DNA from 3 places in the Cupriavidus sp. TMH.W2 genome. Region 2 is predicted to be linked to each of the others. Evidence: predicted binding sites of a transcription regulator. Region 2 holds the regulator's gene; each other region holds the start of a gene.
The links. The regulator sigma-54, encoded in region 2, starts transcription at its own class of promoters, with help from an activator protein. The targets are predictions, from matches to a motif close to TGGCANGNAANCTGCTTT.
Positions count from the first base shown of each region.

Region 1: a site for sigma-54 is predicted at 872-889, ahead of ACREYQ_RS24220 (ammonium transporter). Genes of this name have one in related genera too.
Region 3: a site for sigma-54 is predicted at 1,168-1,185, ahead of urtA (urea ABC transporter substrate-binding protein). Genes of this name have one in related genera too.

Region 1 covers NZ_CP193793.1:1,461,470-1,463,737, reverse strand. Annotated here, with positions in the region: gene ACREYQ_RS24230 (acyl-CoA thioesterase) at 1-2, opposite strand, end outside; gene ACREYQ_RS24225 (HU family DNA-binding protein) at 172-453, opposite strand; gene ACREYQ_RS24220 (ammonium transporter) at 921-2,123, shown strand.
Region 2 covers NZ_CP193792.1:424,102-426,369, reverse strand. Annotated here, with positions in the region: gene lptB (LPS export ABC transporter ATP-binding protein) at 1-422, shown strand, start outside; gene ACREYQ_RS02020 (RNA polymerase factor sigma-54) at 558-2,039, shown strand; gene hpf (ribosome hibernation-promoting factor, HPF/YfiA family) at 2,088-2,268, shown strand, end outside.
Region 3 covers NZ_CP193792.1:1,048,740-1,051,007, forward strand. Annotated here, with positions in the region: gene cyoC (cytochrome o ubiquinol oxidase subunit III) at 1-513, shown strand, start outside; gene cyoD (cytochrome o ubiquinol oxidase subunit IV) at 513-881, shown strand; gene urtA (urea ABC transporter substrate-binding protein) at 1,240-2,268, shown strand, end outside.

The sequences.
Region 1 (2,268 bases), on a different replicon from region 2:
ATGATGCGGGATACAAAGATTGCGGGGGCGGAATTGCCGGCATGGGGGCGCCGGCAGTTTAACCCGGATCTCCGCCATTGTTGCCGGCGGCAACGCCGTCCGGCAAACCATGCCGCCAACAAAAAAAAGCGGCCTGCCAGGCCGCTTCTTTCACTTTGGACGCAAAACTGCTTACTTCTTCTTGTTCACCGCGTCCTTGAAACCCTGGCCGGCCGAGAACTTGACCGTCTTGGCGGCCGGAATCTTGATGGTTTCGCCGGTGCGCGGATTGCGGCCGGTGCGGGCAGCGCGCTTGCCGGCGCTGAAGCTGCCAAAGCCCACCAGCGTCACCGAATCACCCTTTGCCACTGCCTTCTTGATACTGTCCAGCGCTGCGTTGAGCGCGCGCTCGGCGGCGGCATTGCTCAGTTCTGCTTCCGCGGCGATGGCCGATACCAGTTCACCTTTATTCATGGCTGATTTCCCTTGTTGGTCGTCGTCACCGATGTGCGCGCCTCGCGGCAAGCCATCGATCGGCGCAGTCTAATCTGCCCGTTGCGCGTTGAGCAATCCCCAGTGGCACCAATGCGACAAAAAAACCCGCAAATCCTTGCTTGAGGCCGGTTAGCGGGCAATTTCCCTCGCTGTTTCCGCTTGCCAGGCGCCATCTTTGGCCGGCCGCAATCATTGGGCACAGGACCAATGCCCACAAATGGGGCAACGCACCATAACGGGTCGGCATCACCGGGCCAGAAGGCTCCATTCTGGCGCATCCGCAGTCCGCCGAGAACTCGATGCCTGCCGGCTCCGCCCCAGGTCGCAGCGCGTGCGCGGCATTCCGGTGCGGTTTTTACCCGATACGGTGCAATCGGCACCAGGATGTGGCCGTCTCTGGAACGCTTTTTGCATGCCCATGCGCCCATTTTGAGCATGAGGTCAAAATGGACAACTGGAAGACCGGCACCGACGCCTTGTTTATCTTGCTTGGCGCCATCATGGTGCTGGCCATGCACGCCGGCTTTGCATTCCTGGAGCTCGGGACGGTGCGCAAGAAAAACCAAGTCAACGCGCTGGTAAAGATCCTGGTGGATTTTGCGGTCTCCACCATTGCTTATTTCTTTATCGGCTACACCATTGCGTACGGAGTGCAATTCTTTTCCGGCGCGGCAACACTGGTCCAGAAGAACGGCTACGAACTGGTCAAGTTCTTTTTCCTGGCGACATTTGCCGCGGCCATTCCGGCGATTATCTCGGGCGGTATTGCCGAGCGTTCGCGCTTCAACCCGCAACTGGTCGCCACGTTCGTACTGGTGGGCTTTGTCTACCCGTTCTTCGAAGGCATTGCCTGGAACCAGCGCTACGGCGTGCAGGACTGGATCACGCACGTGGCCGGCGCGCCCTTCCACGACTTTGCCGGCTCGGTGGTGGTCCATGCGCTGGGCGGCTGGATCGCGCTGCCCGCGGTGCTGCTGCTGGGTGCGCGGCGCGGGCGCTACCAGAAGGATGGCCGCATCAGCGCCCATCCGCCGTCGAACATTCCCTTCCTGGCACTGGGCGCCTGGGTGCTGGCGGTGGGCTGGTTCGGCTTCAACGTGATGAGCGCGCAGACCGTCGACAAGATCAGCGGCCTGGTGGCGATCAACTCACTGATGGCCATGGTCGGCGGCACGCTGGCGGCCTGGGCGGCCGGACGCAATGACCCGGGCTTTTCCTACAACGGCCCCCTGGCCGGGCTGGTGGCGGTATGCGCAGGTTCGGACCTGATGCACCCGCTCGGCGCGCTGGTCACCGGCGCGGTGGCGGGCGCCCTCTTCGTCTATATGTTCACGCTGGCGCAGAACAAATGGCATATCGATGACGTGCTCGGGGTCTGGCCGCTGCACGGGCTCTGCGGTGCCTGGGGTGGCATGGCCGCGGGTATTTTCGGCGCGAAGGCGCTGGGCGGACTGGGCGGCGTGTCGCTGGGCGCCCAGGCACTCGGCACCGTGCTCGGCATTGTGGTGGCGCTGGTCGGTGGCACGCTGGTCTACGGCACTCTCAAAAAGCTGGTCGGCATCCGGCTCGATGCCGAGGGCGAATTCAACGGTGCCGACCTGACGCTGCACCGGATCTCCGCGACCCCCGAGCGGGAAACCAACTGGTGATGCCCGTCAGCGCTATCTAATGTCAAGACAAGCTGCGCACCGCAGCTTGTCTTGACAATAATTTGCTTGCACTTCCGGCACGGCGTCTCAATAATTGCCGTGCCATGTATTGCGCCGCAACAGCGCGCAGGGCTCTCACGCGGCA
Region 2 (2,268 bases):
AGCTGGACAAGGGCAAGCCGCTGGCCAAGGCCGAGATCGAGCGCCGCCTGGATGCGCTGCTCGACGACCTGCAGATCGCGCACCTGCGCAACAACCCGGCGCTGTCGCTGTCGGGCGGCGAGCGCCGCCGCGTGGAAATTGCGCGCGCGCTGGCGTCGTCGCCGCGCTTTATCCTGCTGGACGAGCCCTTCGCCGGCGTGGATCCGATCGCCGTGGGCGAAATCCAGCGCATCGTCAGCTTCCTCAAGGCGCGCAACATCGGCGTGCTGATCACCGACCATAACGTGCGCGAGACGCTCGGCATCTGCGACCACGCCTACATCATCAGTGAAGGCGCGGTGCTGGCCGCAGGCCAGCCCGAGGACATCATCGCCAATGACGCCGTGCGGCGCGTCTACCTGGGCGAGAACTTCCGCATGTGACATGACGGCCTGCCCCTGGCGGGCAGGCATTCCGGCGGGGCGCGCGCGGACGCGCCACAGCCAGCGGCGATCACGACCCATCAGCGATAGCAATTTCCGTTCCAACATCGGAAAGATGCGCATAAAATAGGTCGCATGAAACCGTCGCTACAGCTCCGCCTCTCCCAGCACCTGGCGCTCACCCCACAGCTGCAACAGTCGATCCGGCTGCTGCAGCTTTCCACGCTGGAACTGCAGCAGGAAGTCGAACAGGCCCTGACGGAAAACCCCCTGCTCGAGCGTGAGAACGACTGGATCGAGAGCCCGCTGCGCGTGGCCGCCGATGGCTCGGTCAACGTCCAGAGCGCACCCGCGCCCGCCCCCGCCGAACCGCAGGGCAATGGCGACGCCCGCGCCGACGGCGCGGGTGACGACGACAGCTTTGGCGATAACAACAGCGGCGACGACTACGGCAGCAGTGACTGGAGCCTGGACGACTTCGCCCGCCGCCCGCAAGGCGACGAGGACGAAAAGACGCCGATGCAGCTGCGCGAGGCCGAGCCCACGCTGCGCGAATACCTGATGGAGCAGCTGACGCCGCTGAAGATCTCGGCGCGCGACAAGGGCCTGGCCATCTTCCTGATCGAGTCGCTCGACGACGATGGCTACCTGAGCGCCTCGCTTGAAGAGATCTGCGCGGAGTTGCCCGAAGAACTCGAATTCGAGCTCGACGAAGTCCATGCGATCCTGACGCTCTTGCAGAGCTTCGACCCGCCGGGCGTGGGCGCGCGCAATGCCGCCGAGTGCCTGGTGCTGCAATTGCGCCGCCTGACCCACCCGCAGCGCGACCTGGCGCTGAATATCGTCACCAATCACCTGGAGTTGCTTGCAGTACGCGACTACACGCGGCTGAAGAAGGCGCTGCAGGTCGATGAAGTGGCGCTGAAGGCCGCGCACGACCTGATCCGATCCCTGGCGCCCTACCCGGGCCATGCCTACAGCCGCCCGGAAGCCGATTTCGTGGTGCCGGACGTGTTCGTGCGCAAGAGCGGCGGCGGCTGGATCGCGCAGCTGAACCCGGATGTGATGCCGAGGCTGCGCATCAACGATATGTATGCACAAATCCTGCGTGGCGCAAAAGGGGAAACCGGCACCGCGGGGTTGCAGCAGAAACTGCAGGAGGCACGCTGGCTGATCAAGAACATCCAGCAAAGGTTCGATACGATCCTGCGTGTCTCGCAAGCCATTGTCGAGCGTCAAAAGAACTTTTTCACCCACGGTGAAATCGCCATGCGCCCCTTGGTTTTGCGGGAGATTGCCGATACACTGGGATTACACGAGTCAACCATCTCCCGGGTGACGACCAATAAATACATGGCAACGCCGATGGGTACTTTCGAACTGAAGTACTTCTTCGGCAGCCACGTGTCCACCGAAACCGGTGGCGCGGCTTCATCAACGGCCATCCGCGCCTTGATCAAGCAACTGATAGGAGCCGAAGACCCGAGGAATCCCCTTTCCGACAGTCGCATCGCCGAACTGCTGGGTGAGCAAGGCTTCGTTGTCGCACGACGCACCGTTGCCAAGTATCGCGAGGCCCTGAAGATCCCCGCAGTCAATCTCCGCAAGTCTTTGTAGCCGAGCCCACCGCCTGCCTGGTGAGGCTCTTTCAGAAGGAGAAGCGCTATGAACTTCAAGATCAGTGGACACCACCTGGACATCACGCCCCCTCTGCGTGAGTACGTGGAAACGAAGCTGGAGCGAATCGTCAGGCATTTCGATCAGGTCATTGGCGTTAGCGTGCTGCTCTCTGTCGACAATCACAAGGAAAAGGACCGGCGTCAGTACGCAGAAATCAATCTACATC
Region 3 (2,268 bases), 620 kb from region 2:
AGCGACTGCATCATCTTCGCCGGACTGTTCGCGGCCTTCGCCGTGCTGCGCGGCGAACTGGCAGGCGGCCCCTCGGCGAAGGAGCTGTTCGAGCTCAACTACGTGCTGGTGGAGACCTTCATCCTGCTGTTCTCCTCGATCACGTACGGCATGGCGATGATCTCGCTGCAGAACCGCAGCCTGAGCCGCGTGATGGTGTGGCTTGGCATCACGTTCCTGCTGGGCGCGGGTTTCATGGCGATGGAAATCAACGAGTTCCATCACCTGATCGCCGAAGGCGCCGGCCCGGGCCGCAGCGCGTTCCTGTCGTCGTTCTTCACCCTGGTCGGCACCCACGGCCTGCACGTTGCCAGCGGCATGCTGTGGATGATCGTGCTGATGTGGCAACTGTCGAAGAAGGGCATCACCCCGACCCTGACCAAGCGCCTGACCTGCCTGTCGCTGTTCTGGCACTTCCTGGACGTGGTCTGGATCGGCGTGTTTACCGTGGTCTACCTGATGGGACATCTGTGATGGCACAACACAACGCTCCGGCGGCGCACGGCGCCCACGACTCGCACGCGCACGACAGCCACGCCGGCGGCCACGCCAGCTTCAAGTCGTACGCGATCGGCTTCATCCTGGCCGTGATCCTGACGGTGATCCCGTTCAAGATCGTGATGGACGGCACCATGGACAAGGGCACCATGCTCTGGATCATCCTCGGCATGGCCGTGGCCCAGATGCTGGTCCACCTGAAGTACTTCCTGCACCTGGACTCGTCGTCCGGGCAGCGCAGCAACGTGATCGCGCTGCTGTTCACGGCGCTGATCCTGGTGATCGTGGTGGCGGGTTCGCTGTGGATCATGCACAACCTGAACGCCAATATGATGGTGATGTAAGGACTGGCGTCCTGGCATCGCAAGCGGGGCCCCGGAAGGGGCCCCGTTTTTTTGTGCCCGGCGCCGGCGATGGGCATGGTGCGCGCCATTGGTGCGCCCGCCGCGCATGCGCTGGCATTTGCCGATCCCGACCTTGCCCGGATTTGTGCCCATGCACAGTAGCGGTGCGCGTCATGACTGCACTGTCATGGTGCGGCGGCGGATGCCTGCTCCGCATTTGCCCCCGCTTGCCTTGCCGGCAAGCCGCCTGGCGCCCGGCGGGCTCGCGCGCACCGCCTTGCCGCCATGGCACGCTAGTTGCAGAAGCATCCCCCGGGGAGCGTAGTCCCTGACCAACACGACAAACGGGAGCTGCAAAATGCAACGACGTGACATGCTGAAGCTGTCGGCGATAGCCGCCGCGGCGATGATCGGTACCAGCCCGCTGGCGCTGGCGCAGTCCAAGGAGCCGATCAAGGTCGGCATCCTGCATTCGCTGTCGGGCACCATGGCCATTTCGGAGACGTCGCTGAAGGACGTGGCCCTGATGACCATCGACGAGATCAACAAGAGCGGCGGCGTGCTGGGGCGCAAGCTGGAGCCGGTGGTGGTGGACCCGGCGTCGAACTGGCCGCTGTTTGCCGAGAAGGCGCGCCAGCTGGTCAGCAAGGACAAGGTCGCGGTGACCTTCGGCTGCTGGACTTCGGTGTCGCGCAAGTCGGTGCTGCCGGTCTATGAGGAACTGAACTCGCTGCTGTTCTATCCGGTGCAGTACGAAGGCGAGGAGATGTCGAAGAACGTCTTCTACACCGGTGCGGCACCCAACCAGCAGGCGATCCCGGCGGTGGAATACCTGATGAGCAAGGAAGGCGGCGGCGCCAAGCGCTTCTTCCTGCTGGGCACGGACTATGTCTACCCGCGCACCACCAACAAGATCCTGCGCGCCTTCCTGAAGAGCAAGGGCGTCGCCGACAAGGACATCGAAGAGGTCTACACCCCGTTTGGCCACAGCGACTACCAGACCATCGTCGCCAATATCAAGAAGTTCTCGCAGGGCGGCAAGACCGCGGTGATCTCCACCATCAACGGCGACTCCAACGTGCCGTTCTACAAAGAGCTGGGCAATGCCGGGCTGAAGGCCAAGGATGTGCCGGTGGTGGCGTTCTCGGTGGGTGAGGAGGAACTGCGCGGCATCGACACCAAGCCGCTGGTAGGGCACCTGGCTGCCTGGAACTACTTCATGTCGGTCAAGAACCCAGAGAACGAAGCCTTCAAGAAGCAGTGGGCGGCATGGGTCAAGGCCAACAACCTGCCCGGCGGCGACAAGCGCGTGACCAATGACCCGATGGAAGCCACCTACGTTGGCATCCATATGTGGGCGCAGGCAGTGAAGAAGGCCGGCACGACG